One region of the Mesorhizobium sp. ESP6-5 genome, then DNA from elsewhere that is predicted to be linked to it. Evidence: predicted binding sites of a transcription regulator. Region 1 holds the regulator's gene; each other region holds the start of a gene.
What was found. Region 1 encodes PhoB, which activates phosphate uptake and scavenging genes when phosphate is short. Its sites were predicted from a motif close to TGTCATNNANCTGTCAT; they were not measured.
Positions count from the first base shown of each region.

Region 2: a site for PhoB is predicted at 4,981-4,997, ahead of LB524_RS08090 (DUF1045 domain-containing protein). Genes of this name have one in related genera too.
Region 3: a site for PhoB is predicted at 2,678-2,694, ahead of LB524_RS09280 (RNA degradosome polyphosphate kinase). Genes of this name have one in related genera too.

Region 1 covers NZ_JAIUGR010000006.1:231,425-241,831, reverse strand. The annotation lists gene pstA (phosphate ABC transporter permease PstA) at 1-268, shown strand, start outside; gene pstB (phosphate ABC transporter ATP-binding protein PstB) at 265-1,068, shown strand; gene phoU (phosphate signaling complex protein PhoU) at 1,094-1,801, shown strand; gene phoB (phosphate regulon transcriptional regulator PhoB) at 1,821-2,510, shown strand; gene LB524_RS12215 (ROK family protein) at 2,513-3,748, opposite strand; gene xylF (D-xylose ABC transporter substrate-binding protein) at 4,014-5,054, shown strand; gene LB524_RS12205 (sugar ABC transporter permease) at 5,295-6,647, shown strand; gene LB524_RS12200 (ATP-binding cassette domain-containing protein) at 6,658-7,482, shown strand; gene LB524_RS12195 (CHASE domain-containing protein) at 7,623-9,245, shown strand; gene LB524_RS12190 (YMGG-like glycine zipper-containing protein) at 9,336-9,581, opposite strand; gene LB524_RS12185 (hypothetical protein) at 9,664-9,990, opposite strand; gene LB524_RS12180 (hypothetical protein) at 10,155-10,331, opposite strand.
Region 2 covers NZ_JAIUGR010000004.1:237,992-248,398, forward strand. The annotation lists gene LB524_RS08065 (bifunctional 5-dehydro-2-deoxygluconokinase/5-dehydro-2-deoxyphosphogluconate aldolase) at 1-705, shown strand, start outside; gene iolD (3D-(3,5/4)-trihydroxycyclohexane-1,2-dione acylhydrolase (decyclizing)) at 744-2,594, shown strand; gene iolE (myo-inosose-2 dehydratase) at 2,702-3,619, shown strand; gene LB524_RS08080 (DUF3329 domain-containing protein) at 3,683-3,895, shown strand; gene iolB (5-deoxy-glucuronate isomerase) at 4,072-4,884, shown strand; gene LB524_RS08090 (DUF1045 domain-containing protein) at 5,037-5,744, shown strand; gene LB524_RS08095 (alpha-D-ribose 1-methylphosphonate 5-triphosphate diphosphatase) at 5,781-6,920, shown strand; gene phnN (phosphonate metabolism protein/1,5-bisphosphokinase (PRPP-forming) PhnN) at 6,917-7,546, shown strand; gene LB524_RS08105 (COG4280 domain-containing protein) at 7,681-8,436, shown strand; gene LB524_RS08110 (hypothetical protein) at 8,433-8,648, shown strand; gene LB524_RS08115 (ABC transporter permease) at 8,750-9,745, opposite strand; gene LB524_RS08120 (sugar ABC transporter ATP-binding protein) at 9,758-10,407, opposite strand, start outside.
Region 3 covers NZ_JAIUGR010000005.1:15,467-25,873, forward strand. The annotation lists gene ppx (exopolyphosphatase) at 1-421, opposite strand, end outside; gene LB524_RS09280 (RNA degradosome polyphosphate kinase) at 421-2,613, opposite strand; gene LB524_RS09285 (zinc-finger domain-containing protein) at 2,781-3,026, shown strand; gene LB524_RS09290 (FAD-dependent monooxygenase) at 3,037-4,275, shown strand; gene LB524_RS09295 (TIGR02117 family protein) at 4,294-4,959, opposite strand; gene LB524_RS09300 (amino acid ABC transporter ATP-binding protein) at 5,078-5,827, opposite strand; gene LB524_RS09305 (amino acid ABC transporter permease) at 5,907-7,064, opposite strand; gene LB524_RS09310 (amino acid ABC transporter permease) at 7,069-8,256, opposite strand; gene LB524_RS09315 (amino acid ABC transporter substrate-binding protein) at 8,319-9,347, opposite strand; gene LB524_RS09320 (DUF2182 domain-containing protein) at 9,782-10,407, opposite strand, start outside.

The DNA.
Region 1 (10,407 bases):
CGGCATCGTCACCGGCATATTGTTGGCCATTGCCCGCATTTCCGGCGAGACGGCGCCGCTACTCTTCACAGCGCTCAACAACCAGTTCTGGTCGAGCAATCTCAATGCGCCGATGGCCAGCCTGCCGGTGACCATCTTCCAGTTCGCTCTCAGCCCTTACGAGGAGTGGCAGCAACTGGCGTGGACCGGCGCACTCATAATCACATTGACGGTTCTCGCGCTCAGCATCTTTGCGCGCAGCCTGACCGGACGCAGAGAGGACAAATGAGCCAGATGTTGTCTCCAGACATGACGATTGCGACAGAGGCAGCCGCCAAGGCGAAGATCGAGGTCAAGAACCTCAATTTCTACTACGGCCAGTCGAAGGCGCTGAAAGACATCACCTTGTCGCTGCCCGAGCGCAGCGTGACGGCCTTCATCGGACCGTCGGGTTGCGGAAAGTCGACGCTGCTGCGCGTCTTCAACCGCATCTACGAGCTCTACCCCAAGCAGACCGCCGAGGGTCAGGTGCTGCTCGACGGCCAGAACGTTCTCGACCGCTCGCAGGACCTCAACCTGTTGCGCACCAAGATCGGCATGGTGTTCCAGAAGCCGACGCCGTTCCCGATGTCGATCTATGAGAATATCGCCTTCGGCGTCAGGCTCTATGAGAAGATCGGCAAGGCCGAGATGGACGGCCGTGTCGAGCAGGCGTTGAAACGCGCCGCGCTGTGGAACGAGGTCAAGGACAAGCTCAATGCCAGCGGCCTCAGCCTGTCGGGCGGCCAGCAGCAGCGGCTTTGCATCGCCCGCACCGTGGCGGTCAAGCCGGAGGTCATCCTGCTCGACGAACCGGCCTCGGCGCTCGACCCATTGTCGACCGCCAAGATCGAGGAATTGATCGACGAGTTGCAGGCCGACTACACGATCGTCATCGTCACCCACAACATGCAGCAGGCCGCGCGCGTGTCGAAGCAGACGGCTTTCATGTATCTGGGCGAGCTGGTCGAATTCGACAAAACCGAGAAAATCTTCACGTCGCCTCGCGAGAAGCGCACGCAGGACTACATCACCGGCCGCTTCGGCTGATCTCACGCATACGAGGACCAGGATCATGGCCGAACACACAGTCGCAGCCTTCGACGAGGATCTCGGGCAGATCAGCAGGCTGATCAGCGACATGGGCGATCTCGCCGGCACGATGGTCGGCGGCGCCACCAAGGCGCTGCTGAATTCCGACAACGCGCTGGCACAGCGCGTGGTCTCCGACGACGCCATCATGGACGCGCGCCAGCGCGAACTCGATGATCGCGCCATCACCCTGATCGCCAAGCGCCAGCCGATGGCCGACGATCTGCGTCATGTCGTCGGCTCGATCCGCATGGCGGGCGATCTCGAACGCATCGGCGACCTTGCCAAGAACATCGCCAAGCGCGTCGGCTCGGTCGGCCTCACCGCCACGCCGCGCGACCTGTCGCATTCCATCGACTCCATGGCGCAGCTGGTGCTGATCCAGGTGCAGGGCGTCGTCGAGGAATATGCGGCCGGCGATGCCGCCGCCCTCGCCAAGCTCAGGAATGACGACGAACGCATCGACGTCAAATACACTTCGGTCTTCCGCGAACTCCTGACCTACATGATGGAGGATCCCCGCAACATCACGGCTTGCACGCATCTTTTGTTCTGCGCCAAGAATCTCGAACGCATCGGCGACCATGTGACCAACATCGCCGAGAATGCGTATTATGTGCTGACCGGCACGCAACTGCCCGCCAACCGTCCGAAGCAGGACGAGACGGCGATGTCGGTGCCGGCGGCTTGACGGCAGGGATGATCGATCGATGATCGCGCCACGCATCATGGTGGTGGAGGACGAGGAGCCGCTGGGCGTGCTCCTCCGCTACAATCTGGAGTCCGAGGGTTACCAGGTCGAGGTGGTGACACGCGGCGACGAAGCCGAGATACGCCTCCAGGAAAACGTGCCCGACCTGCTGGTGCTCGACTGGATGGTGCCGGCGGTTTCCGGCATCGAACTCTGTCGGCGCCTGCGCATGCGGCCCGAGACGGAGCGATTGCCGATCATCATGCTGACGGCGCGCGGCGAGGAGAGCGATCGCGTGCGCGGCCTCTCGACCGGCGCCGACGACTATCTGGTCAAGCCGTTCTCGACGCCGGAATTCATGGCCCGGGTCAAGGCGCTGCTGCGCCGCGCCAAACCGGAAGTGCTGTCCAGCGTGCTCAAGGTCGGCGACATCGTGCTCGACCGCGAATCGCACCGGGTCTATCGCAAGAAGAGCGAGATCCGGCTCGGACCGACCGAGTTCAGGCTGCTCGAATTCATGATGCGCCATCCCGGCCGCGTGTTCTCGCGCAGCCAGTTGCTCGACAATGTCTGGGGCGAGACGATCTACATCGACGAGCGCACCGTGGATGTGCATGTCGGCCGCCTGCGCAAGGCGGTCAACAATGGCCGCATGCCCGATGTGATACGCACCATCCGTGGCGCAGGCTACGCAATTCGCGAGGACTGAGATCAGGCCACGTTCTTGCCGGATCTCACCTGCACACCCGGCGCGAAGATCTCCTGGTCGACGAAGGTGAGCGCGCGCATGGCGCAGCCCTCGCGGATCAGCGGCAATTCGTTCGGCTCTGTATCGAAGGAAATCGACGTCGAATGCTGGCCGCCGGCGGTCTGGGCGATGGCCTCGCGCAGGGCCGGCTCGATCAGATCGAAGGCGGCGGCGCTGACGCCGACCATCGCAACCGGCGCCGGATCGATCAGCGCGAACAAGCTGCCAAGGCCATAGCCCAGCGCCTCGCCGGCCTTGCGATAGGCCTCGCGCTCCGGTCCGTCTCTTTCGCGCGCCGTGGCCGCCAATGCGCGCATGTCGGCGTCGCTGACGTCGACCGGTTTGGCGTCCTCACCCATCTGTCCTGCATTACGCCAGATGGCATAGTTGCCGGCATAGGCCTCGACGCAGCCGCGCCGCCCGCAGCGGCAGAGCGCGCCGCCGGGGCGATGGATCATGTGGCCGAACTCGCCGCCTGAGGAATGGGTGCCGGTGAACAGCTCGCCCTTCAGCACCAGGCCCATGCCGATGCCGTGCGAGAGCAGGATGGCGATGAAGTCGTCGCGGTAGCGCTCGGGGTCGCGCCAGCGCAGCGCCACAGCCATCATGTTGCAGTCGTTCTCCATGGTGGCGGGGATGCCGAATTCGGCTTCGAGTATATCGGCGAAGGCAATGTCCGTCTGCGGCGTGATCGGCGACCACAGCATGGCGCGCGCCTCGGTGTCGGTGATGCCCTGGATCGCCAGCGCGATGCGGGCAATGCTGGCGACATCGAGGTCGGGATCCTCGAGGCGGCGCCGGACGATGGCCACGCATTCGCCGATCAGCGCCTCGCGCGACATGGTCAGCGTGTCCAGCCGGCGCTGCTCCTCCGATATCACCTGGCCGGCGTAGTCGATGACGGCGACGGAGAGGAAATTCAGCGACAGCACCACGGTCATGACCGCCGCGGCCTCGGGGTTGAGACAAAGGCCCACCTGCGGCCGGCCGCGTTTCAGTGAGCCGGCCTCGTTCGGCTTGCCTTCGCTCAGGATACCTTCGCCGATCAGGTCGGCTGATATCGCCGATATGGTCGAGTGGCTCAGGGCGGTGGTGGCGGCGATCTCAGTGCGCGAGGGCTGGCCACCCCGGCGCACGGCTCCAATCACCATTGCGCGGTTGCGCCGGCGCAGATCGTCGTGGCGGATTCCGACCGACATGATTTCCCTCCCCGTCGCCGCGGTTCTTGACGCCCCTCGAACACCTCCGGCAACGGGTCGAATACTGGCAGAAGCGGCTGGGGCTGTCATTTATTTATTGCGGGGCTCGAAAAAAGGCTTCCGGCACCTCAAAATCCGTCAGAATCGATGTTGACAGTGTTCCGGCGATGGACCAGTGTTTTTTCGAGGCTCGAAAAAATTAGGGCCTTTGTGCCGGCCTTAGGGCCAGTTTGGTCGCGCCACACGCGGGCGCAGGGAGGATATCATGAAGAGATTCACAGTCGCCATTCTGGCGGGTGTCGCCATGTCGCTGACGCTGGCGTCGGTCGCGCAGGCGAAGGGCAAGGTTATCGGCGTGTCGTGGTCCAACTTCCAGGAGGAGCGCTGGAAGACCGACGAGGCCGCCATGAAGAAGGCGATCGAGGCCGCGGGCGACAAGTACATTTCCGCCGATGCGCAGTCCAATCCTGGCAAGCAGCTGACCGATGTCGAGAGCCTGATTTCGCAGGGTGCCAATTCGCTGATCATCCTGGCGCAGGACGCGTCGGCCATCGGCCCGGCGGTACAGAAGGCGCTCGACGAGGGCATTCCGGTCGTCGGCTATGACCGCCTGATCGAGAACAAGGACGTCTTCTACCTGACCTTCGACAACAAGGAAGTCGGCCGCATGCAGGCCCGCGAAGTGTTCAAGGTGAAGCCTGAGGGCAATTACGTCTTCATCAAGGGCTCGGGCGCCGATCCGAATGCCGACTTCCTGTTCTCGGGCTCTATGGAAGTGCTGAAAGCGGCAATAGACAGCGGCAAGATCAAGAATGTCGGCGAAGCCTATACGGACGGCTGGCTGCCCGCCAACGCCCAGAAGAACATGGAACAGTTCCTCACCGCCAACGACAACAAGGTCGACGCCGTGGTCGCCGCCAATGACGGCACCGCCGGCGGCGTCGTTGCGGCGCTGACGGCGCAGGGGCTCGCCGGCACCGTGCCGGTCTCCGGCCAGGACGGCGACCACGCCGCGCTCAACCGCATCGCGCTCGGCACCCAGACCGTGTCGGTGTGGAAGGACGCGCGCGAACTCGGCAAGAACGCCGCCGAGATCGCCTCGCAACTCGCCGACGGCAAGAAGATGACCGACATCGCCGGCGTGAAGGACTTCACGACGCCTGGCGGCAACACCGTCAAGTCGCTGTTCCTGACCCCGGTGGCCATCACCAAGGACAATCTCAACCTCGTCATCGACGCCGGCTGGATCAAGAAGGACGAAGTCTGCACGGGCGTTGCCGCGGGCAGCGTCGCGGCCTGCAACTGAGCTTGATCGCCTGAAAAGTCGGAAGCGCCGCGGCGTGGAACGGCCAGTGTTTCTGAACACTGGCCGTTCCAATTTCCTTGTTTTCGCAATTCCGGACGAAAAACCGCTACGCACTTTTCCTGGGAATTGCTTCCAAGCCGCGGCGTTTTCCCAACAAGATTTGTGTTTCCGCCGCTGGCGGCTAACTTCTGGGCTCTGGTCCGGCATCCGCGTCAGACAGCAAGCCGCTGGGAGGACATCATGACCGACACGACCTCAACCTCGCAGGCCGATACGGCGCGTGCGTCGGAACTCGGCGCGGTCGCGCGTTTCCTGAAGGCGACCGAGATCGATACCCGCATGCTCGGCATGATCGGCGCGCTGCTGCTGATCTGGGTCGCGCTGCATGTGATTTCGAGCCTGCGTCTTGGCGTCAATCCGCTCGATTTCGACAGCCGCACGTTTCTCACGCCACGCAACCTGTGGAACCTGTCGGTGCAGACGTCCGCGGTCGCCATCATGGCCTGCGGCATGGTGCTGGTCATCGTCATGCGCAACATCGACCTGTCCGTCGGTTCCGCCGAGGGCTTGATCGGCATGGTCATGGGCTTTGCGCAGGTACATTTCCTGGTTCGGTTCGTAGGACTTGAACTCGGCAACCCATGGATCTGGGTCCTGGCACTGGTCATCGGTCTGGCGCTCGGGCTTTTGATCGGCGCCTTCCAGGGCTTCGTCATCGCCTATCTCGAAGTGCCGGCCTTCATCGTCACGCTGGGTGGCCTGCTGGTCTGGCGCGGCGCCGCCTGGTGGGTCACGTCAGGCCAGACGGTGGCACCGCTCGACGCCACGTTCCAGCTTATGGGCGGCGGACCGGCCGGATCGATCGGCGCCACCTGGAGCTGGGTCGTCGGCATCGTCGCCTGCCTGGCCGTCGTGTTCGCGCTGTTCAACGGGCGGGTCCAGCGCAAGCGCTTCCGCTTCCCCCTGCGGCCGATCTGGGCCGAGACGCTGCTCGGCGTCGTCACCTGCGCCGTCATCATGGGCGCGGTCTGGCTGGCCAACTCCTATCCATGGCCGATCGGGATCGTGAACCGGTACGCGGCCGCCAACAACATCACCGTGCCGGAGGGCGGGCTGTTCATCGCCCACGGCATCGCCATACCGGTGCTGATGGCGGTCGCCGTCGGTCTGGTCATGACCTTCATCACCAACCGCACCCGTTTCGGCCGTTATGTCTTTGCTATCGGCGGCAATCCGGAAGCGGCCAATCTCGCCGGCATCAACACGCGCTGGATCACCATGAAGGTGTTCATGATCATGGGCGTGCTGGCCACGATCGCCGCCGCCATTTCGTCGGCCCGGCAGAACTCGTCCACCAATGTGCTGGGAACATTGGATGAGCTGCTGGTCATTGCCGCGGCCGTCATCGGCGGCACCTCGCTTGCCGGCGGCTCGGGAACCATCATCGGCGCCATGCTCGGTGCATTGCTGATGCAGTCGCTGCAGTCGGGCATGGTGCTGCTCGGTGTCGATTCGCCGTTGCAGAGCATCGTCGTCGGCGCCGTGCTGGTCATCGCCGTCTGGCTCGACACCGTCTATCGCAAGCGGGTTTAGGGATACGACCATGGCTGACAAAACCGCTCCCGTAAGGGCCCTCACAACTGCGCCCACTGGCACGCCGCTGGTCGACATGCGCAACATCTCGATCGCCTTCGGCGGCATCCGCGCCGTCGACGACGCCTCGATCGATCTTTTCCCCGGCGAGGTCGTGGCGCTGCTCGGCCATAACGGCGCCGGCAAGTCGACGCTGATCAAGATCCTGTCCGGCGCCTACAAGCGCGATGCGGGCCAGATCTTCGTCAATGGCGAGGAGGCAGCGATCTCCAACCCGCGCGACGCCAAGAAATACGGCATCGAGACGATCTACCAGACGCTGGCGCTGGCCGACAATGTCGACGCCGCCGCCAACCTGTTCCTCGGCCGCGAACTGATGACCGCCTGGGGCACGCTCGACGACGTCGCCATGGAGGCCGAGGCGCGCAAGGTGATGGGGCGGCTCAATCCTCGCTTCCAGCGCTTCAAGGAACCGGTGATCAAGCTGTCGGGCGGTCAGCGGCAATCGGTGGCGATCGCCCGCGCGATCCTGTTCAATGCCCGCATCCTGATCATGGACGAGCCGACGGCGGCACTTGGGCCCCAGGAAACCGCCCAGGTCGGCGAGTTGGTCAGGCAGCTCAAATCCGATGGCATCGGCATTTTCCTGATCAGCCACGACATCCACGACGTGTTCGAGCTGGCCGACCGTGTCTGCGTGATGAAGAATGGCCAGGTGGTCGGTACCGCCCGCACGACTGACGTCACGCAGGACGAGGTGCTTGGGATGATCATCCTGGGCAAATGTCCTCCAGGTGCCATACCGGGGCCGGGCGCGCTGAAGATCGCCGCCTGAGGCCGGTCAGGCCGCTTCGGGCACGCCCCGATGCCGGTCACGTGATATGCCAGTGATCACGATGGTGTGGCCTGACCATTGTGTTGACCCGGCGACTTGCCCATAAAAGGTCCTGTTTTGCTCATGGACCGCATCATCCGTTGAAGAAGCTTTTTCCAATCGTCGCGTTCATTGCCGTTGCACTGATCAGCATGACCATGGCGGGGTTCGCTTATTTCGCGACGCAGGAAGCCGCCCGCATCAAGTTCGAAGGGGCGGCCGATGACGCCCTCAACCGGATCGAGAGCCGCATCGACCTTCACCTGTCGCTGCTGCGCTCGACACAGGCCCTGTTCGACGCACGTAACGGCGATATTTCCCAGAACGAGTTCAAGGCATTCTTCAAGGCGCTGGATGTCGACAACAATTTCGCCGGCCTGCGAGGCATCGGCTTCCTGCGGCTGGTCAGGACGGGCGACGAGGCAGCGGTGGAACGCGACACCCTCCACGATTTCGGCGCCAGTCATCCGGTCTATCCGGATACGACGCAGGCCTGGCGCACGCCGATCGCGCTTTTCGAGCCGCTCGATCCGTCCAACCAGACCATCATCGGCTATGACATGTTCAGCGAGCCGGTGCGGCGTGCGGCGATCGAAAAAGCCATGGCCGATGACCAGCAGCATGCGAGCGGGCTGGTGCAACTCGGCCAGGGCACGGGCGTGGCGCAGACTTTCACGGGCTTCCTGGTCTATGTGCGGCTCAATGTGGAAACCGCACCGGAGGTCATCAACGCATCGCGGTCCTCGACCGCCGGCTTTCTCTATGCGGCCTTTCGGGCCCGGGAACTGTTCCAGATCGCGCTCAGCCGTGCGCCGCTGCTGCCGGTCAACACCGAGATCTATGATGGAGCGGTGAACGGCGACAACCTGTTGTTCCGCTCGGAGACGCCACCGGCCTCATCCCTGGGGGACCGGCTGCTGGTCACCCGCAAGATGACCGTGGCGGGACGCCCTTGGACCGTGTTGTTCAGGCCAACCAGCGCCTTCTCGCAACCCTCTTCGCGCGCCATCCCCGTGATGCTGGGGCTGTTCGGCCTGCTCCTGGCAGGCGCCATCGCGCTGGTGGCGCGCTATCAGGAGCGAGCCTATGACGCGGTGTCGGCCTTGCACGAGACGACGGAAAAAAGCCTGCTCGAAAAGGACCTGATGCTGCAGGAGATGAAGCATCGCATCAAGAACTCCATCACCAGGGTGCTGGCGATCGCGCGGCAGACGGCTTCGCGGGCAACCGACGTCAATGAGTTTTCCGCTTCCTTCTCGGCCAGGCTGCAGGCGATGGCCGCCTCGCAGGATATGTTGACGCGCTCGCGCTGGCAGAAAGCCGGCCTTGCCGATCTGCTGCGCATCGAGCTTGGCCAGGTGTTCGGCAAGGAACTGCCGGACGGGCTCCTGTCAGGCCCGGAGGTGCTGCTCGATGAAACAACGACGCAGGCGCTTGGGCTGACCTTTCATGAACTCGCCACCAACGCGCTGAAATACGGCGAAGCCGGCAATTTCGTTGGCGCTCTCAAGGTGAACTGGTCGCTGGAAGGGCGGGGGCGCGAGCGGACGCTGGCGCTGAACTGGCGGGAGGCGGGGAAGAAGAGGGTAGAGGCGCCATCGCGGACGGGATTCGGCACCAAGCTGATCGATCTCAATGTCACGCGCGAGCTGCGCGGCACGATCAGACGCGATTTTCAGGCCGATGGCCTCAAGGTGGAAATCAAAATTCCACTGGCCGGCTGAAACCCACCCGTCAGCGGCCCTAGCGGCCGACTCCCAGCCACGAAAATCCGGAGGCCCTGGGCCTCCGGATTTTGACTTGTTATCGCTGAATCAGTTGCAGCGGGCCGTGTAGATCCGGCCGCGATGGTCGCGATACTGGCAGTAGCCGTTGCGCAGGTTGCGAACCAGCAGGCCGGAGCCGGCACCGACGGCCGCGCCGATCAGGGCACCCTTGCCGCCGCCGACCAATCCACCCACGCCCGCGCCGATCAAGCCGCCGCCGACGACGTCCTGCTCGGTCGAGGTACAGCCGCTGACGGCAACCACCGCAACCATGGCAATAAGTATTTTCCGCATAGAGTCACTCCTCACTTGTGTCCACACTTTGGTAAGCTCCAACCGCCATTTAGCACGAAACGACGGCCTTTGCTGCTGCAATTTATTGTTGGCTAAGGTCGTCTTTTTCTGGGCGGTTCGTGTTCGATGCCATGACGACGTTGGATACGGCCAACGAAGCGTCAAGACTACCATCTGGCCGCACCTTCCAGACAATCTGATCGTAGTCGTCCTCCAAGGCGGGATCGACCGCGAGGCATTTGGCGACGACATGCTGCGCCTGCCCCTGCACGTCGCCCATCGCGAAGGGGCGCTCAGCGGTGCATTCGTCAGCAGTCGCAAAAACGCTGACAGGGACCTGCAATTCCCGACATTCGGCCATCGTGTTCGAGCAACCGATCACCAGCAGCAACGCGGCTATGTGTTCCATGACAGATGTTCCTCTGGCCGCATTAACGGCCGGCATCGTCAAAAAGTTCCTGTCATTCCAACAGCGTTACACGAATAGTTCGGAGAAAACCGCGGCTCTTCACGCTGCGGCGTTAGCCTGCCCGGCGACTTCAACTGGCGCGACGGAGAGGAGAGCAGATTTAGTCAGGTCAACTGCCAGAAAATGGCCAGCACCATGATCGCGGCTGCGGCAAGAACGATCCCCTTCATCAACCCCCTACCTGCTTCAGGGAGTGCCTCCATGGAGGGTTCGGATTCCAGAAATTCGCCCATCGAAATACGGGCGGCTTGTTCCAATCTGTTCATGTCGGCAATCGTCAAGACATTCCTCCCGTACTGTGCTTCGAGCCTGCCAACAATCTCCAAAGGCGGGGCAGGTTCCGACGGTATCTGGGAA
Region 2 (10,407 bases), on a different contig from region 1:
GACGGCTATGGCATGCTGATAGACGAGAAACATGGCCGCGAGGCGATGTTCGAATTCGCTCGCCACCCCTTCGCCTGGCTCGGACGCCCGGTGGAACTGCCGGGCTCGCGGCCGTTGCGCTTCGAATTCTCGCAGGACATCGGCTCGCAGCTTACCGAATGGCCCGTCGACCACTGCATCAAGTGCCTGTGCTTCTATCATCCCGACGATCCGGCGGAACTGAAGGAAGAACAGCAGCAGAAGCTGCGCGCGCTGTTCGAGGCCGCGCGCAAAGTTGGACGCGAACTTCTCATCGAGATCATCGCCGGCAAGCACGGCAAGCTCGACGACACGACGATCCCGCGCGCGCTGGAGGAACTCTATGCACTCGGCATCAAGCCGGACTGGTGGAAGCTCGAACCGCAGGCGTCGAGCGGCGCGTGGGCCAAGATCGAGGCGGTGATCCTGAAGCATGATCCCTGGTGCCGGGGCATCGTGCTGCTTGGCCTGGAGGCGCCGCAGGACGAGTTGGAGGCCGCTTTTGCCGCCACGGCCAACGCGCCCATCGTCAAGGGCTTTGCCGTCGGGCGCACCATCTTCGTCCACGCAGCCGAACAATGGCTGGCCGGCAGGATGTCCGACGACGAGGCTGTCGCCGACATGGCGTCGCGCTTCGAACAGTTGACCGAAGCGTGGCTTGCCGCGCGCGGCCGCAAGGCGGCATAACAAGGCGCAACGGCGTAGGGACTGCGGAGGAAAACACCATGAGCAAGACAATCCGCCTGACGATGGCGCAGGCGCTGACCCGCTTCCTGTCCCGCCAGATGACCGAGATCGACGGGAGAAAAACGCCAATCTTCGGCGGCGTCTGGGCGATCTTCGGCCACGGCAATGTCGCCGGCATCGGCGAGGCGCTCTACCAGGTGCGCGACGAGTTGCCGACCTTCCGCGCCCACAATGAGCAGGCGATGGCGCATGCGGCGATCGCCTATGGCAAGGCCAATTTCCGCCGCCGTTTCATGGCCGCGACCTCTTCGATCGGCCCTGGCGCGCTGAACATGGTGACGGCGGCGGCCCTCGCCCACGTAAACAGGTTGCCCGTCCTGTTTTTGCCGGGCGACGTCTTTGCCAACCGCATTCCCGATCCCGTGCTGCAGCAGGCCGAGGATTTTTCCGACGGCACGGCGACGGTCAACGACTGCTTCCGCCCGGTGTCGCGCTATTTCGACCGCATCACCCGGCCGGAGCAGATCATCCCGGCGCTGAGCCGCGCCATGCAGGTGCTGACCGATCCGGCCGAATGCGGCCCGGTGACTTTGTCGCTTTGCCAGGACGTGCAGGCCGAGGCCTATGACTATCCCGAGAGTTTCTTTGCCGAGCGGATCTGGCGCCAGCGCCGGCCGCGTCCGGACCGTGACGAACTGGCGGCGGCCGTGGCGGCGCTCAAGGGAGCCAGGAAGCCGCTGATCATCGCCGGCGGCGGCGTGCTCTACTCCCAGGCTTCCGACGAACTGGCCAAGTTCGCCCAAGCCGCCGGCATTCCGGTCTGCGAAACGCAAGGCGGCAAGTCCTCGCTGCCGGACGATCACCAACTCAACATGGCGGCCGTCGGTGTTACCGGCACTTCGGCCGCCAACCGACTGGCGGAAGAGGCCGACGTCGTGCTGGCCATCGGCACGCGGCTGCAGGATTTCACCACCGGCTCGTGGGCGCTGTTCAAGAATTCCGGCAAGACCATCATCGGGCTCAACGTGCAGCCCTTCGATGCCGGCAAGCACCGGGCGCTGCCGCTGGTCGCGGATGCCTGGGAAGGGCTGGCCGAGTTGGCAACCGCTCTGCAAGGCTGGAAGGCGCCCGCCGCCTGGACCGACAATGCGGCCGCCGGCAAGAAGGCTTGGCAGGCCGATGCGGCCAAGGTGACGGCCTCGACCAACGCTGCTTTCCCCTCGGATGCGCAGGTGATCGGCGCCGTGCAGCGCGCCATGGGCTCAGGCGTGACGCTGCTGCATGCGGCAGGCGGACTTCCCGGCGAACTGCACAAGCTCTGGCAGGCCGGTGCGCCGGGCTCCTACCACGCCGAATATGGCTTCTCGACGATGGGTTACGAGATCGCCGGCGGGCTCGGCACCAAGATGGCCAAGCCCGACGAGGAGGTCGTCGTCATGATCGGCGACGGCTCCTACTTGATGCTCAACTCCGAGATCGTCACCTCGGTGATGCTCGGCCTGAAGCTGACCGTGGTGCTGCTCGACAATAGGGGTTTTGGCTGCATCAACCGGCTGCAGATGGCGACCGGCGGCGCCAACTTCAACAATCTCTTGCAGGACTCGCGCCATGAAATCCTGCCCGACATCGACTTTGCCGCGCATGCGGCGAGCATGGGCGCGATATCAGAGAAAGTGCCGTCGATCGCCGAGCTGGAAAACGCGCTGCAAAAAGCCAAGAAGAACGACCGCACCACCGTGCTGGTCATCGACACCGATCCGCTGGTTTCGACCGATGCCGGCGGCCATTGGTGGGACGTAGCGGTGCCCGAGGTCTCGGCACGGCCTCAAGTGAACGCCGCGCGCAAGGCCTATGACGAGAAGCGGCGGATGCAGAGCGTCGGCGATTGACGCCAGCTCCCTTCTCCCCGTCACGATACGGGGAGAAGGTGCCGGCAGGCGGATGAGGGGCGGCGCTAGCGCCAAAAAATTGAACTGTCTAATCCCGGAGTGACGACTTGAAAGCCAAATTGGGCATGTCCCCCATCGCGTGGTGGAACGACGATCTTGCCGAACTGAGCGATGACGTGTCGCTGGAGGAATGTCTGCGCCAGTCGCGCTCTGCCGGCTTCACCGGCATGGAGATGGGCCGGCGCTTTCCCAACGACCCCGCCATCATGCTGCCGATCCTGAAGGCCGCCGACGTGACGCTGTGCGGCGGCTGGTTTTCCGGCACGCTGGTCGATGAGGAGATGGCTGCCAACAAGGACCGCATCCAGCCGATGATCGACCTGTTCAAGGCAGTCGACGCGCCCTGCATCGTCTATGGCGAGGTCGGCCGCTCGATCCAGGGCGACCGTTCCAAGCCGCTCGCCACCAAGCCGAAGCTCACTGGCGACGAGATGAAGGCCTACGCGCGGCGCCTGACCGAATTCGGCGAATGGTGCGCCGAGCAAGGCATGCCGCTGTCCTATCACCATCACATGGCGGCCGTGGTCGAGACCGAGCCGGAGCTCGACGCCTTCATGCGCCATTCCGGCGAAGGCATCCCACTGCTGCTCGATGCCGGACACCTCGCCTTTGCCGGCGGCGACGTGCTGCGCGCCATCGACCATCATCACAAGCGCATCAGCCACGTCCATGTGAAGGACGTGCGCATGGGCGTGATCGAGAAGCTCGACCGTACGAGGCAGTCCTTCCTCGATGCCGTGGCGCTCGGCGCCTTCACCGTGCCGGGCGACGGTTCCCTCGATTTCGGCGCCATCGTGCAGCGCTTCGCCGACCACGGCTATGAAGGCTGGTTCGTGGTCGAGGCCGAGCAGGACCCGAAGAAGAACCCGCCGCTGAAGATGGCGCAGGTTGGCCACAAGGAGCTGATGCGGGTGATGACATCAGCCGGCTACACGGTGGAGACGCAAGGGTTTCCGAATGCCTGAAGACTGGATTAGCCGTGACGCGCGGTCTATCTGAGGACAGGCTGCTGAATTTCGGATGGCGCGATGAAAGACTATGAACACCCGTTCTTCCGCCCGCTGTGGCGGCGCATCGCCGTCGTGGCCGTCTGCCTCATCTGGTCGGTCATCGAGTTCGCCACCGGCACGCCGTTCTGGGGCGTCATCGCGCTCGGCTTTGCCGGCTACGGCGCATGGCAATTTTTTTATCTTTATAAGCCGGCCGACGAGACGAAGCCTCCGGCCGATCCGAAGGAATAGGCGGTCCATGGCGCGAGCAGTTTTGTGGATTGGATACTGCGAGCGTAACGGATCGCACACGTCGGCGATTGGCCGAAACGCCCCTCGCTTCGTCATCCTAGGGTCTTCGCGACGGAGCTTCGCTCCTGCTCCGCCCCAGGATGACGAAGTTGGAAGGCTAGGATAGGAGAGACAAAATGTCGAAACTGCTCGTCAAGGCCGACAAGGGCCATGGCCGCGTCGCCCATGTGACGCCGAAAAGCGCCGGCTGGACCTATGTCGGTTTCGACCTGCATCGGCTGAAGCCGGGCGAAAGCGCCTCGGGAACGACGGAAGACCGCGAAGTCTGCCTGGTGTTCCTGACCGGCAAGGGTACCGCGAAAGCCGGCGGCAAGGATCTCGGCCTGCTCGGCGAGCGCATGTCGCCCTTCGATGGCAAGCCGTGGTCGGTCTACGTGCCGCAGGGATCGGACTGGTCGGTAACGGCCGATACCGAGCTGGAACTTGGCGTCTGCTCGGCGCCTGGTCTTGGCGGTGGCCTGCCGGTCCGGGTGATCGGACCGGACGATCTCGGCCAGGAGGTGCGCGGCAAGGGCACCAATACGCGCTACGTCACCAACATCCTGCCGGAAGGCCAGCCGGCCGACTCGTTGCTGGTCGTCGAGGTCATCACGCCCGGCGGTCACACGTCGAGCTACCCGCCGCACAAGCATGACCAGGACAATCTGCCTGCCGAATCCTATCTGGAGGAAACCTACTACCATCGCCTCAACCCGCCGCAGGGCTTTGCCTTCCAGCGCGTCTACACCGATGCCGACAAAAGCGGACATCGTGCGCTGGACGAAGCCATGGCGATCGAGGACGGCGATGTGGTCCTGGTGCCCAAGGGCTATCACCCCTGTGCCGCCTGCCACGGCTATGACCTCTATTATCTCAATGTGATGGCCGGACCGAAGCGGACCTGGAAATTCCACAATGCGCCCGAGCACGAATGGTTGATGAAGGCCTGACCGTCTCGCGTTTCCGGCCGAACTTATTGGTCCAGCTGGGAAAAATCGTCGGCTAAGGACCCTAGGGGTCGATTTGCCTTCTAAAACCCGTCAAAGCTTCGTCAATCCGTCATGGAAATCACCTATGGCAGCAGTTCTGACGAGGACTTCCCATGCGTTATGCCATTTATTTCACCCCCCGGCAGGACGAGCCGCTGGCGCGCATCGCCGCCGACTGGCTGGGCCGCGATCCGTTCGGTGCCGCGACCAGGCCGGTTGAGGCCGTTGCCGATCTGTCGGCGGCGGAAGTGGCCTTCCACACCGCCTCGGCACGCCGCTACGGCTTTCACGCGACGCTGAAGGCGCCCTTCCACCTGGCTGCCACGGAGACCGAGACCTCGCTGCGCGCGGCGCTGGATCATTTTGCCGAGGTTACGCCTGTCGTCACGATCCCGCGCCTGGTCGTCAGCCAGATCGACAGCTTCTTCGCGCTGGTGCCGGAAGGGCCGCTGCCGCCGCTCAACCGCTTCGCCGACAATGTGGTACGCGATTTCGACCGGTTTCGCGCGCCGCTGTCCGAGGCCGAGATCGAGCGGCGCAGCCCGGATTCGCTGAAGCCGGCCGAGTTTCGCAATCTCTGCCAATGGGGCTATCCCTATGTCTTCGAGACCTTCCGCTTCCACATGACCCTGTCCGGCCGGGCCGGCCCACAGGAAAGCCCTCGCCTGCGCGCGGCGATCGACAGCCTGTTCGCCGATGTGTTGCGCCAGCCCGTGCTCGTGGACGCGCTGACATTGTTCGTCGAACCCGAACCCGGCGCGCCATTCATGGTGCTTTCCCAGCACGCGCTCGGACGCCGCCCGGCCCGGAAAACCGCCTGAACGAAACCCGACTGCAAGAACCAAGGACTACCCGCAATGACCGCCGAAACTGTTCTTTCCAACGCCCGCATCGTTCTTGCCGACGAGATCGTCGAAGGCTCACTGGTGCTGCGCGATGGCTTGATCGCCGGCATCGATGCCGGTGCTGCCCGGACCGGCGAGGACATGGGCGGCGACTTTATCATTCCAGGGCTGGTCGAACTCCACACCGACCATCTCGAGGGCCATTATGCGCCGCGGCCGAAAGTGCGCTGGAACCCGATCGCCGCGGTGCTCGCCCATGACGCGCAGGTGGCGACCGCCGGCATCACGACCGTGCTAGATGCCTTGCGCGTCGGCATGGACGAGGACGCCGACCTGACATTGGACGACATCCGCAAGCTGGCCGATGCGATCGAGGACAGCGTCGCGCGGGATCGTCTGCGGGCCGATCACTTCCTGCATCTTCGCTGCGAGGTTTCAGCGCCGGATTGCCTCAACGCATTCGCCAATTTCGACGGTGACGAACGGGTCAAGCTGGCGTCGCTGATGGACCACGCGCCGGGCCAGCGCCAGTTCGTCAACCTTGAAACCTATGCCTACTACTACCAGCGCAAGCTGAAACTCTCGGATCGCGATTTCCAGAAATTCTGCGAGAAGCGGATGGACGAATCGGCACGCAACTCCGGGCCGAACCGCGTCTTCATCGCCGCCGCCTGCCAGGAGCGCGGCATCGTGCTCGCCAGCCATGACGATGCGACGTCCGCTCATGTCGACGAGGCCATCGAGCAGGGCGTGCGGGTCGCCGAGTTCCCGACCACCGAGGAAGCGGCGCGGGCCTCGAAGGCCGCCGGGCTCGGCGTGCTGATGGGCGCGCCGAATGTCATGCGCGGCGCCTCGCATTCGGGCAATGTCTCGGCACGCACCTTGGCCAGCGATGGCCTGCTCGACATCCTGTCGTCCGACTACATTCCCTTCAGCCTGATCCAGTCGGCCTTCTTCCTGGGCGACATGGTGGAAGGCATTTCGCTGCCGCAGGCCGTCGCCATGGTTTCCAAAAACCCGGCGCAGGCAGTCGGCCTCGACGACCGCGGCGTCATCGAGCAGGGTCGTCGCGCCGATCTGGTGCGCGTGCGCGTCGACGATCATGTTCCGGTCGTGCGCACCGTCTGGCGGCAGGGGCGCCGGGTGGCATGATGGTGTCGGCCTCGATCGAGCGCGAACTGTCCGCCGAAACCTTTCCGATCCGTCACGGCGTCTTTGTCGCCGTCGTGGGCCCCAGCGGTGCCGGCAAGGACACGGTGATCGGCTACGCCAAGGCGCTGTTTGCCGACGAGACGCAGCTGGAGTTCGTGCGCCGCGTCATCACCAGGCCGAGCGATGCGGCGAGCGAGGACCACGATACGCTGGCCGACGCCGCCTTCGCCGAGGCCGATGCCGACGGCGCTTTCGCCGTCTCCTGGGAAGCGCATGGCCTGCGCTATGGCCTGCCTGCCGATGTCGACTGGTCTGTTTCCAATGGACATGTCGCCGTCGCCAACGTGTCGCGCGCGATCATCCCCACCTTGCGCGAGCGCTATGCCAATCTGGCGATCGTCGAGATCACCGCTTCGCCCGAGGTGCTGGCCGAGCGGCTGGCCATGCGCGGCCGCGAGTCGCGCGGCGAGGTGCTGGCGCGGCTGGCGCGCAGCGCCAATATGAGCTTGTCCGGCCCTGGCGTCACATCGATCGACAACAGCGGTCCGCGCGAAGTGGCCGGCGAGCGTTTCGCCGAAGTGCTGCGCAAGGCCATGGCCTTTTCCGACATATCGGGCCTGATCTGATCCGGACTTGTTTCACCCGCCTGCTTGCGCTGTCGCTGGAAACGCTCCGGGCTGCTGGCCGCATGGGGTGATTCTGGATTACGCTCCGGGGATTCGCCCCAGGGAATCAGGGGTCGAGCCAGACAGGAAGCTTCATGCAGACACTGACACCCGTCCTCTCGACAATCACGGCGGCATTTCTCGCCTCGCTGGTCGAGGTCGTCGAAGCTTTCACCATCGTGCTCGCGGTGGGGGTGACACGCAGCTGGCGCCCGGCATTGACCGGCGCCGCGCTGGCGCTGGCGGTGCTGGCGGCCCTGGTGCTGGCCTTCGGCCCGCTGCTGGCGCTGGTCCCGATCACCACGCTGCAGTTCGTCGTCGGGGTGCTGCTCATCCTGTTTGGTATGCGCTGGCTTCGAAAAGCCATCCTGCGCAGCGTCGGCGTCATTGCTCTGCATGACGAGGAAGCGGCCTTCGCCAAGGAAACCGCGGCCCTCCACCGGCAGGCCGCCGACCGGCGCGCCGACTACCTCGCCGGGCTGGCCTCGTTCAAGGCGGTGCTGCTCGAGGGTGTCGAGGTGGTGTTCATTGTCATTGCCGTCGGCGCCGCGCATGGGCAGACATTTTACGCCAGCATGGGTGCGCTGGCGGCTTTCATCCTGGTGATGCTTGTCGGCCTGGCCGTCCACCGGCCGCTGGCGCGCGTGCCCGAGAATGCGCTCAAATTCGTGGTCGGGCTGATGCTGACCAGCTTTGGCATCTTCTGGACCGGCGAAGGCATCGGCGCCCATTGGCCTGGCGCCGATCTTGCCCTGCTCGCCATCTTCGCCATCGTCGCGCTGGCGTCCTTCGCCATGGTGCGCTGGCTGCGCGGCATCCTTCCAACGGCAGCCGGAGGGCTCGCCCGATGAACGTCCTTCGTCTCGTTGCCAGGGAGGTCTTCGGCATGTTCGTCGATGACGGCAATCTGGCGCTGCTGTCGCTGGTCCTGGTGGCCGCCGTTACCGCGGCGGTGAAGTTGCTCGCGCTGCCGCCGCTGCTTGGCGGTGGGCTGTTGCTGGTCGGCTGCCTTGCCATCCTGTTGCAAAGCGTTCGCCGCGCCGCACGCCAGAGCGGCAGGTAATTTCAGCCAAGGCCGCACGGCGGATCACCAGAGGGTGGCCGCGAAAGGCACGCCACCCCGTCAGCGCCCAGCACCGGTAAGCTATTTCTGCCGGGACTGACCTATTCCGCGGCGGCGCCGACCGCGCCCTTGCGGGCGGCATCGACCATCCGCCGGCGCGCCCGGAACACACCCCATTGCTGGTCGACCAGCACGCCGATGAGGATGACGCCACCCATCACCGCGAAGTTGAGGGAGGAGGGAATGCCGAGCAGGTTGACGAGGTTCTGCAGTTCCTGCAGCAGCACCGTGCCGAGGATGACGCCGATCAGCGAGCCCTCGCCGCCGCGCAGAGAGAAGCCGCCGAGCACCGCGGCCGCAATGGCGTAGAGCTCGTAGAACTGGCCGTGGCTGGCCGGCGAGATCGAGCGCGTGTACATGGCGAAATAGATCGCCGACAGGGCGGTGAGCACGCCGCAGATGACGTAAGCCGCCATGACGACGCGGCCGGTGCGAATGCCGGAATATTTTGCCGCTTCCTCGTTCTTGCCGATGGCGTAGAGATAGCGCCCGAACACCGAGCGGTGCAGCACCACCCACATGACGATGGCGATGACGATCAGCGCGAAGAAGGAGTTCGGCACGCCCCAGGAGCGGCCGGCGGTCAGGAATTCGAGATCGGGAAAATTCTGCCCGAAGGCGAAACCGGCGGTGCCGTCGGCGGTGTAGAAGCGCGCGACGCCGCGATAGATCAAAAGCCCGCACAAGGTGACGACGAAGGGCTGCAGCTTGAGCCGCGTGATCAGCCAGCCATGCGCCAGGCCGATGATGGCGCCGAGCACCAGGATGAGCACGAAGGCAACAGGCCATCCCACGCCGCGCACGGCGATGAAGTCGATGAACAGCGTGCCCAGCAACGCGACAACGGAGCCGACGGACAGTTCGATGCCGCCGGTGATGATGACGAACGCCTGGCCGATGGAGAGGATGCCGAACAGGCCGATCAGGTTCGAGGTGTTGGCGAGGTTGATCGGCAAGAGGAAGCGCGGATTGATGATGGCGACGATCGCCCCGACCACCAGGATCAGGATCAGCAGGCCGAGATCTTTCTTTGTCATCGTCGTCTCCGCTTACGGCCTGTTCGCCGGTTTGCCCACCGCGAGCAAAAGCACGTTTTCCTGGCTGAACTGATCCTTGTCGAGAATGCCCGAGATCTGGCCCTCATGCATGACGGCGATGCGATCGGAGACGCCGATCACCTCTTCCATGTCGGAAGAGATCATCAGCACGGCGACGCCGGCGTCGGCCAATGCCCGCATCAGCCCGTAGATCTCGGCCTTGGCGCCGATATCGATGCCGCGCGTCGGCTCGTCGAGGATCATCACCTTCGGGTTCATGGCCAGCCATTTGCCGAGCACGACCTTCTGCTGGTTGCCGCCCGACAGCGTGCCGGTGCGCGTCTGCACCGAGGGCGCCTTGATGCCGAGGTTTTTCTTCTGCTTCTCGGCGGTGGCGGTCTCGGCGCTTGCGGAGACCAGCGAGCGCCTGGCATGCGCCGGCAGATTGGGGAGTGAAATATTCTGCGCGATCGACAGGTCGAGCAGGATGCCGGTCAGCTTGCGGTCTTCCGGCACAAGGAAGATGCCTTGCGCGACTGCGTCCGCCGCGCTGGCCAGCGTTAACGGCTTGCCGTTGAGCTCCAGCGTGCCGCCAAGGCTGGCTTCGATGCCGAAGAACACCCGCGCCAGTTCGGTTCGGCCGGAGCCGACAAGGCCGGCAA
Region 3 (10,407 bases), on a different contig from region 1:
TCCCGTTGGCCGGGTGGAAGCCGGAGATGACGCCGAGCGCGGAATAATGCGCTTCCTGGCGGCCGGAGAGCACACGGATTTCGGTCTTGAGCACATCCTCGGCACGATGGATGAAATCGGGACCGTTGATCGCCTCGCGGGCGGCGGCGGTTGCCAGCACGTACATGTGTTCGGCGCCAGCCTGGTCGGAGAGCGCGCGGAAACGGCGAAACTCCTCCATCGAGCGCGCCACCCCCTCGGGGTCCAGCTTCCCCGTCGACACGATGCCACGGCCGAGGCCGGCCAGCATCTTTTCGTTGAACAGCATGGTCGGCGAGCGCGCCAGCCCCTCATAGACGACGAGACGGATCGAATTGGAGCCGATGTCGATGATGGACAGCGGTCGGCGGTCCTGCAGCCGGCCCTGGGAATTGGACAGCATCAGGTGGCGGCGTTCTTCTTGCGGCGCTTGAACTGGGCGATTCGCTTGGGCGCATGCGATTTCAGCGCGTCACCCCGTCCCGACAGGCTCGGATTGGTCATGAAATATTCCTGCGCGTTGAACGGTTCCTCACCCTCCTCCAGCACCACGCGCCGGGAGGTTCCATCTGCCAATACGTCGAAACTTTGCTGATTGTCCATGATGTTGCCCAGCATGATCTGGCCCAGAATCTGTTCATGCACAGTTGGATTGGTGATCGGCACCATGGTCTCGACGCGGCGGTCGAGATTGCGCGGCATGAGGTCGGCCGAGGAGATGTAGACGATCGCCTCGTCCGAAGGAAGGCCATGACCGTTGCCGAAGCAATAGATGCGGCTGTGCTCCAGGAACCGGCCGACGATCGACTTGACCCTGATGTTTTCCGACAGGCCCGGCACCTGCGGCCGCAGGCAGCATATGCCGCGCACGACGAGGTCGATCTCCACTCCGGCGCGGCTGGCATCGTAGAGCGCGTCGATGATGATGGGATCGACGAGCGCGTTCATCTTCATCCAGATACGCGCCGGCCGTCCCTCCAACGCATGGGTGACCTCGTCCGAAATGTGCTGAAGGATGCGGTTCCTCAGCGTGAACGGCGAGATCGCCAGCCGCATCTCCGCGGTCGGCTCGGCATAGCCGGTGATGAAATTGAACAATTGGGCGACGTCGCGGGCGATCGTCGGATCGGTGGTGAAGAAGGACAGGTCGGTGTAGATGCGCGCGGTGACCGGGTGGTAGTTGCCGGTGCCGAGATGGACGTAATTGCGCAGCTTGCCGTCCTCGCGCCGCACCACCAGCGACATCTTGGCGTGGGTCTTGAGTTCCAGGAACCCGAACACGACCTGCACGCCGGCGCGTTCGAGATCGCGCGCCCAGCGAATGTTGGCCTCCTCATCGAAACGCGCCTTGAGCTCGACCAGCGCCGTTACTGACTTGCCGGCTTCGGCCGCGTCGACCAGAGCACGCACGATCGGGCTGTCGTTGGAGGTGCGATAGAGCGTCTGCTTGATCGCCACCACTTCGGGGTCGGCCATCGCCTGGCGCAGGAACTGCACCACCACGTCGAACGACTCATAGGGGTGATGGACGACGATGTCCTTCTCGCGAATGGCGGCGAAACAGTCGCCGCCATGCTCGCGGATACGCTCGGGAAAGCGTGGGTTGTAGGGGATGAATTTCAGGTCGTCGCGGGGAACGGAGACGATCTCGGAGATCTGGCTGAGTGCCAGCGGCCCGGTGAGCACGCTGATCCGGCTCGACGAGACGCCAAGCTCGCCGGCGACGAAATCGCGCAATTCCCCAGGCATCAGCTTGTCGAATTCGATGCGGATGACGGAGCCGCGGCGGCGGCGCTTCAGCGCCGTTTCGAACAGGCGCACGAGATCTTCCGATTCCTCTTCGACCTCGATGTCGCTGTCACGAATTATGCGGAACGTGCCGGAGCCCTTGACCTCGTAGCCGGGGAAGAGCTTGCCGATGTAGAGGCCGACCGCCTCCTCCAGCGGAATGAAGCGGACATGGTGCTTGCGGTCCGGCAGGCGGATGAAGCGCTTCAGCGCCACTGGCAGGCGCAAGAGCGCGCTCATCTCCTCGCCATTCTTGCGATGGCGAAGCTGCAGCGCCATCGAGAAGCCGAGATTGGGAATGAACGGGAACGGATGCGCCGGGTCGATCGACAGCGGGGTGAGTACGGGAAACACCTGCTCCTGGAAATGGTCTTCCAGCCAGACCTTCTCGTCCTTTGTCAGCGCGTCACGGGTGATGCTTTCGATGCCTTCCTTGTTGAGCAGCACCGTGAGTGCCGACAGGCTCTTCTGCTGGTCCTCCTGCAGCCGCTCGACCTCACGCAACAATTGTTCGAGCTGCTGTTCGGGAGTGCGTCCGTCCGGGCTCTTCAGCACGATGCCCTCGCGCACCTGGCCGGCAAGGCCGGCGACGCGCACCATGAAGAACTCGTCGAGATTGGCGGCCGAGATCGACAGGAAGCGGACGCGCTCCAGCAGCGGGTGATGGGTGTTCAGCGATTCCTCGAGAACGCGGCGATTGAACTGCAGCCAGGAGAATTCGCGGTTGACGAAGCGGTCCGGATTGCCTTCCGGGCTCGCTGCCGCGACATTGTTGAATTCGCTCTGTACCGGCTTCAGTTCGTTCATGATTCCTGCTCTTCCGCGCGCCTCAGCCGGTTAACCGGCTTAACTTATCCTGTGGCAGGCTTTTGCGACAGTTCTCTGACAGGCTTTTGCGACAGTTTGATTTCATCGAACTTGCAAACAGACTTGATATGATCCAGATGCAGAGAGACTGCGTTAAGGAGACGACGATGGCAGGCGGTTCCATTCCCCATTTCCAGAACGATGCGGGCCACCCGGCGATCGACATCGGAGTCAAGGAATTCATGTGCACGGGCGCCAACCCGCCTTTCGACCATCCGCATGTTTTTCTAGACATGGGCGACGACAATGAGAAAGTCTGCCCCTACTGCTCGACCCTCTATCGCTATTCGCCGAAGCTGAAGGCGACCGAAACGCTGCCGGCGGGCTGCCTCTACATCGACCAGGCCGCCTGACCTTCCGATCATGAGCGAGACGCGGTCCCGGCAGGTCATGATCGCCGGGGCTGGCATCGCCGGGCTGACAGCGGCGATTGCCTTTGCCGAACGCGGCTATTCCGTGAGGGTGTTCGAACAGGCGCAGCGTCTCGAAGCGGCGGGCGCCGGCATCCAGCTCTCTCCTAACGCGACGCGCATCCTTCGCCAGCTTGGCGTGCTCGACACGCTTCTTGCCAATGCCGTCCAGCCGGAAGCCGTGGTGCTGAAGGACGCCGCGAGCCTGCGCCAACTGGCACGCGTGCCGCTTGGCACAGCCGGCGAGGAACGCTGGGGCGCACCCTATCTCGTGGCGCACCGGGCGGATCTGCAAGACGCCCTGATGGCGCGCGTTGCGCAACTGCCCGACATCCATCTCACCACCGGCGCGCAGATCAGCAGCGTGGCCTCCGGTTCATTCGTTATCACCACGACAGACGGGGTCGGCCGCAAGGTCATCGATACCCAAGGATCTCTGCTGGTCGGCGCCGATGGCGTCTGGTCAGCGGTGCGGAGGTTTGCCCGTCCAGGCAGCGGAGCCGGCTTCGCGAACAGCCATTTCTCCGGCGAACTGGCCTGGCGGGCGACGGTGAGCGCGGACAACGAGGCGGGGCAAGCCTTCGCCGCGATCGGCGCCACTGACTGCGTCACAACCTTCCTGCACCCCGGATTCCACATGGTCGCCTACCCCGTCAGCAGGGGTAGCGCCTTCAACCTTGCCGCCTTCACCCGGGGCGAGCGCATCGCCGACGGGTGGTCACGCCACGCCGATCCCGCCATCCTTTCAGGCGCCATGCGCCGCTCCGCGCCGGCGCTGGCGCGTTTGGTGGAACTCGCTGGCCCGTGGACCGCCTTTCCTATCCACACGGTCGAACAGCGACGCTGGACCATGCCCGAAGGCATCGCGCTGATCGGCGACGCCGCGCATGCCATGACGCCGTTCGCGGCTCAGGGCGCGGCCATGGCGATCGAGGACGCGGCGACGCTTGCCGATTTGATCGCCGACTTCTTCGGCGACCTGACGCAAAGCCTTGTCATCTGGGAGAACCTGCGGCGGTCGCGCATCGCCAAGGTCATCCGTCGCGGCGCGCTCAACCGGCTTGCCTGGCATGCCCGAGGCCCGGTGGCGTTGGCCCGCAATCTGTTTCTGGCGGCGCGACCGGGAGAGAAGCTCGCAGCCGATCTGGACTGGCTTTACGGGTGGGAGCAGCAGCGGATCATCCGTCGCTGAAAGGAGCCCGCGGCAAAGCTAATTATACAGCCGCATCGACAGCCCAAGCGAAACCGGCAGCGGGTTCCACCAGCCGGTGCGCAGGCCGGCGGTGCGCAGTGCCGCCGCCGTCCAGGTGTTGCAACCGATCAGCGCGTTGAAACGGCCATTCGCCTCAAAGAAGCGATCGAAATTGGAGTAGGCGGCATTGTCGATGATGATCGGACCGTTCGGCCCCTCTTGAAAGCTCGCTTCGATGAAATCGAGCAATGCGGCAAAACGGTCTTCGCTCACGTCGAAGCCGGCGACATCGGGGTGCGGCTCGGGAATATTGCCGGCGACGGCGACATGCATCACCGACGCATCGAGCGTCAAAGCCTTGAACGCGGGCAGCGCCTTCAATTGCGACCATGTCGGCGTTTCCAGGTAGAAGGCGCGCCCACCCCAGCCGAAGACGAGGTAGCGCACTTCGGGCGCGTCCGATGGCAGGCCGGCATCGGCAAGGAAACGAAAGCGCCGGCGCACCTCGTCGTCCACGGGAATGGCGATGTCGGTGTGGATCGGATTTTTCAGCACCAATATGTGCCTGACGCCCTCGCCCGCTGCGGCTGCCGGCCAGAGCGGCCGCGGCACCAGCGTGCCGAGCGACACGGCGAGCACCAGTGCTGCAACCAGAATGGCCAGGAAACGCAGGAGTTTTCTCATAGGTGCGGCTTCGCGATTCCATTCGCGGCTCTATGGAGAAGATCATTTATCGGATCGGCCAGAGGCAAAAACGCCCGGCCGTGGCGCGACCGGGCTTTCTCGAGTTGGCGTAGTCCGCTCAGTGCAGGATCTGCGACAGGAACAGCTTCGTGCGTTCGTGGCGCGGATGGTCGAAGAACTCGGCCGGCGTGTTCTGCTCGACGATCTGGCCCTGATCCATGAAGATCACCCGGTTGGCGACTTTCCGCGCAAAGCCCATCTCGTGGGTGACGCACAGCATGGTCATGCCTTCCTCGGCCAGCCCCACCATCGTCTCCAGCACTTCCTTGATCATTTCCGGGTCGAGCGCCGAAGTCGGCTCGTCGAACAGCATGATGCGCGGGTTCATGCACAGCGAGCGGGCGATCGCCACGCGCTGCTGCTGGCCGCCGGAAAGCTGGCCCGGATATTTGTTGGCCTGCTCGGGGATCTTCACGCGCTTGAGGAAATGCATGGCGATTTCCTCGGCCTGCTTCTTCGGCGTCTTGCGCACCCAGATCGGCGCCAGCGTGCAATTCTCGAGGATGGTCAGATGCGGGAACAGGTTGAAGTGCTGGAACACCATGCCGACCTCGCGGCGCACCTCGTCGATCTTCTTCAGATCGTTGGTGAGTTCCTTGCCGTCGACGATGATCTTGCCCTTCTGGTGCTCTTCCAGCCGGTTGATGCAGCGGATCATGGTCGACTTGCCCGACCCGGACGGTCCGCAAATGACGATGCGCTCGCCGCGCATCACCTTGAGGTTGATGTCCTTCAGCACATGGAACTCGCCGTACCATTTATGCATGGCGATGATGTCGATGGCGACATCGGTGGTGGAGATATGCATCTTGGCGGCGTTGACCTTGATCTCTTCCGCGCTGACGGCATTTTCGGTGGCCATGGCTGGGGTCCCCTTGTTCTTTTGTTTAGCGTTTGTAGCCGGTGTCGAGCCGGCGTTCCGTGTACATTGAATAGCGCGACATGCCGAAGCAGAACAGCCAGAAGACGAAGGCGGCGAACACAAGACCGGATTTCGCGGTCTGCGCCGTGGCCCAGTTGGCGTCGGAGAAGTTCTGCTTGACGATGCCGAGCAGGTCGAACATCGAAATGATGAGGACCAGGCTGGTGTCCTTGAACATGCCGATGAAGGTGTTGACGATGCCGGGTATGACCAGCTTCAGCGCCTGCGGCAACACGATCAAGCTCATCTTCTGCCAGTAGCCGAGGCCGAGCGAATCGGCGCCTTCATACTGGCCCTTGGGGATCGCCTGCAGGCCGCCGCGCACCACTTCGGCCATATAAGCCGCCGCAAACAGCGACACGCCGATCAGCGCCCTCAGATACTTGTCGAAAGTGACGCCGGCCGGCAGGAACAGCGGCAGCATGACGCTGACGAAAAACAGGACGGTGATCAGCGGTATGCCGCGCACGGCTTCGATGAAGATAATGCACAGCATCTTGATGATCGGCATCTTCGAGCGCCGCCCGAGCGCCAGCACGGTGCCCAGCGGCAGCGATACGGCGATGCCGACGAAGGACAGGCTCAGCGTGATCAGCAGCCCGCCCCAGCGCGAGGTTTCGACATGCGGCAGGCCGAATACGCCGCCGACCAGCAGGAAGAAGGAAACGATCGGCAGCACCAGGAAAAGCAGGATCGCGTTCAACCCCTTGCGCGGCACACGCGGCATCAGCATCGGCACCAGCAGCGCCACGAACAGGATGGCGACCAGGATCGGCCGCCAGCGCTCCTCGACCGGATAGGTGCCGAACATGAACTGGCCGAACTTGGCGTTGACGAAAGCCCAGCAGGCTCCGCTCCAGCCATCGGGCTGAATGCCGCCTTGCGCGACGGTGGCGCAGACCGTGCGGTCCGGTCCCGTCCACTGTGCGTTAATGAACGCCCAGTTGATGACCTGCGGCAGAACCCAGGCGACGATGACGATGCCGAGGATGGTGAGGATGGTGTCGCCGACCGAGCCGATCAGGTTCTTGCGCACCCACGCGACGGGGCCGCTGACGCTCGCCGGCGCGGGCTGCGCCAGCGCCATTTCGGTGCGCACCCAGGACAAATCGTGTTCCTGCATGGTCCTACCTCTCCACCAGTGCCATCCTGGCGTTGACCACGTTCATCACGGCCGAGGTCACCAGGCTGAGTATGAGATAGGCGATCATCATGATCAGCACGCCCTCGACCGCTTGTCCGGTCTGGTTCAGAACCGTGCCGGCCGTTGCCGTCAGGTCGGGATAACCAATGGCGATCGCCAGCGAGGAGTTCTTGGTCAGGTTGAGATACTGGCTGGTCAGCGGCGGGATGACGATGCGCATGGCCTGCGGCACCACGACCAGCCGCAGGATCGAACCGGATCGCAGCCCAAGTGCGGCCGCCGCCTCGGTCTGGCCCTTGCTGACACCCCTGATGCCGGCGCGCACGATTTCGGCGATGAAGGCCGCCGTGTAGCAGGACAGCGCCAGATAGAGCGAAAGGAACTCCGGTTTGACCTGGAAGCCGCCGGTCAGGTTGAAGGTCGATTGTTTGGGCAAGTCAAAGCTCAGCGGAAAGCCGCTCAGCACGTAAGCCAGCAGCGGCAGGCCGATGATCAGCGCGGCGGAGGTCCAGAACACCGGAAATTGCTGGCCCGTCGCCATCTGCCGCTGACGCGCCCTGCGGGCGACGAACCATGACATTGCGATGCCCACGACAAGGGCGACCAGGATCAGCCAGGAGCCGTCGCCCCAGACCGGGCGCGGAAAATAGAAGCCGCGCTGGTTGAGGAACGAGCCGAAGGGCAGATGATAGGAATCGCGCGGCGCCGGCAGCACGGCGAGCACGCCGGAATACCAGAAGAAGATGACCAGCAGCGGTGGGATGTTGCGGAAGATCTCGACATAGACCGTGCAGATCTTCTGGATCAGCCAGTTCTGCGACAGGCGGCCGATGCCGATGACGAAGCCGATGATGGTGGCGGTGATGATGCCGGCGACGGCAACGATGATGGTGTTGATCAGGCCGACGACGATGGCGCGGCCATAGGTCGAGTCCGACGTATAGGCGATCGGCGTGTCCGAGATATCGAAGCCGGCGCGCCCCTTGAGGAAGCCGAAGCCGGAGGCGATGTGCAGGCGCTGCAGATTGTCGATGACGTTCTGCACGATCCACCAGATGGAGCCGAACAGAACGATGACGACCAGCGTCTGAAAGAAGAGACTGCGAATTCTCGGGTCATTGACGAAGGAGCCGCGGCTCGGCTCCTCGCGTAGGATTTCCTGCGATGCCATGTCACGTCCCCTGTGAAAGAGAAACCGGAAGGCAGGAGCCTGCCTTCCGGATCACATTTCGATCAGCGGATCGGCGGCGCGTATTGCAGGCCGCCCTTGGTCCATAGCGCATTGATGCCACGCGCAATCTTGAGCGGGCTGCCGGAGCCGACATTGCGGTCGAACATTTCGCCGTAATTGCCGGTGGCCTTGACGATGTTGACGACCCAGTCGTTGGAGACGCCGAGGTCGGTGCCGATCTTGGTGTCTGCTTCCTGGCCGAGCACACGCTTGATCTCCGGGCTGGCGGAGTTTTTCATCTCGTCGACATTGGCCTTGGTGATGCCGAGCTCCTCGGCGTCGAGCAGAGCGAAATAGGTCCACTTGACGATGTGGTACCACTGGTCGTCGCCCTGGCGAACGGCAGGTCCGAGCGGCTCTTTCGAGATGATCTCGGGCAGCACGACGTGATCGGCCGGCGAGCCGAGCGTCAAGCGAATGCCGTAAAGGCCCGACTGGTCGGTTGTGTAGACGTCGCAACGGCCGGCATCATAAGCGGCATTGACCTCTTCGAGCTTCTCGAAGACGACGGGATTGTACTCCATCTTGTTCGCCTTGAAGTAGTCGGCGAGGTTGAGCTCGGTGGTCGTGCCGCTCTGCACGCAGACGGCGGCGCCCGAAAGCTGCAGCGCCGAATTGACGCCCGGCAGCTTCTTGGCGTTGATCATGAAGCCCTGGCCGTCATAGTAGGTCGTGCCGATGAAATTCAGGCCGAGCGCGGTATCGCGGTTGATCGTCCAGGTGGTGTTGCGCGAGAGGATGTCGACCTCGCCGGACTGCAGCGCGGTGAAGCGTTCCTTGGCGCTGAGCGGCGTGAACTTGACCTTGGTGCCATCACCGAAAACGGCGGCGGCAACCGCGCGACAGAAATCAGCGTCGATGCCTTGCCAGTCGCCCTTGTCGTCCGGCGCGGAGAAGCCGGCCAGACCGGTCGAGACGCCGCACTGGATGAAGCCCTTCGCCTTGACGGTGTCGAGCGTGCCGGCCGACGCGGCCGACGCCATCAGTCCGAGCGTGGCGGCGCCAAGAATGCCGATAGCAATGTGTTTCATAACCCACAGACCCTTTTCTGTTTTTTCAGGCAAACCCTGATTTTTTTCCCTTGTGAACGCAGCTCCCATCCCGGCCCATTCCCGAAACCCCGCATCGCAAACCGACGCGCCGCCTCCCATTCACGAACAGCATCGAAGGCGATAATTCCCGTGAGGTCAAGGAAAATGACCGAATCCGACCGGGTTTGAAAATCGATTGCCTGAAATGCCTGAATTGCAGACAAACGTGCACGCGATCTCGTCAGAAGCGCGACCTGAATCGGCAAGGCTCATTTGACGCAGATGTGAGCCGGCGCTGTAAAATCCGTTCCGGGCAATAGCTCGGCGTTACTGCCCCCGGGCACGAAATGCATTGACGTTACGGAATACCTTCGGCCGACGATTACCCATGATTGGCGGTCGATATTGCTTGTGGACAAAATCGGCGCGCGGTCTCAAAGCGCGGAAAGGCCCAGCCAGAGGCCGACGGCGACCATCAATGCACCGGAGATGCGCGGGATCAATTGCCCGGCCGGGACCACCTTCTCCAGGAGAACAAGGATGGCGATGCCGGCGATCCACAGCACGTTCATGACACCACCGACGAACAGCAGGGCCATCAGTGCCCAGCAGCAGCCGAGACAATAGGCGCCGTGATCCATGCCAAGCCGAAGCGCGCCGAGCGCGGTGGTGCGGAACCCGCCATGGCTGGCCAGGAACGCGATCGGCGCCTGGCATTGGCGCAGGCAGACGCCCTTGATCGGTGTCCATTGGTAGAGGCCGGCGGCGATCAGAATGACACCGCCGAGCACCGCGCTGTGCGCCGCCATCGCGGGATCAAGCAAGGCGAAACGAGTGAGCAGCCATTGCGCACCCGTCGCCACGATGCTGAAGACGACCCAGACGACGAGATAGCCGGTAAAAAACCATGCCGTCGAAGCGATAGGCCGGCTGTCCGCCAGCGCCTTGCGGCCGACGCCGGCATAGAGCAGCAACATCGGCGCGACCGACGGCGTCATCATGCCGACCATCATCACAACCCACATCGTGAAGATGAAAACGAAATCGGCCGATGCCCAGG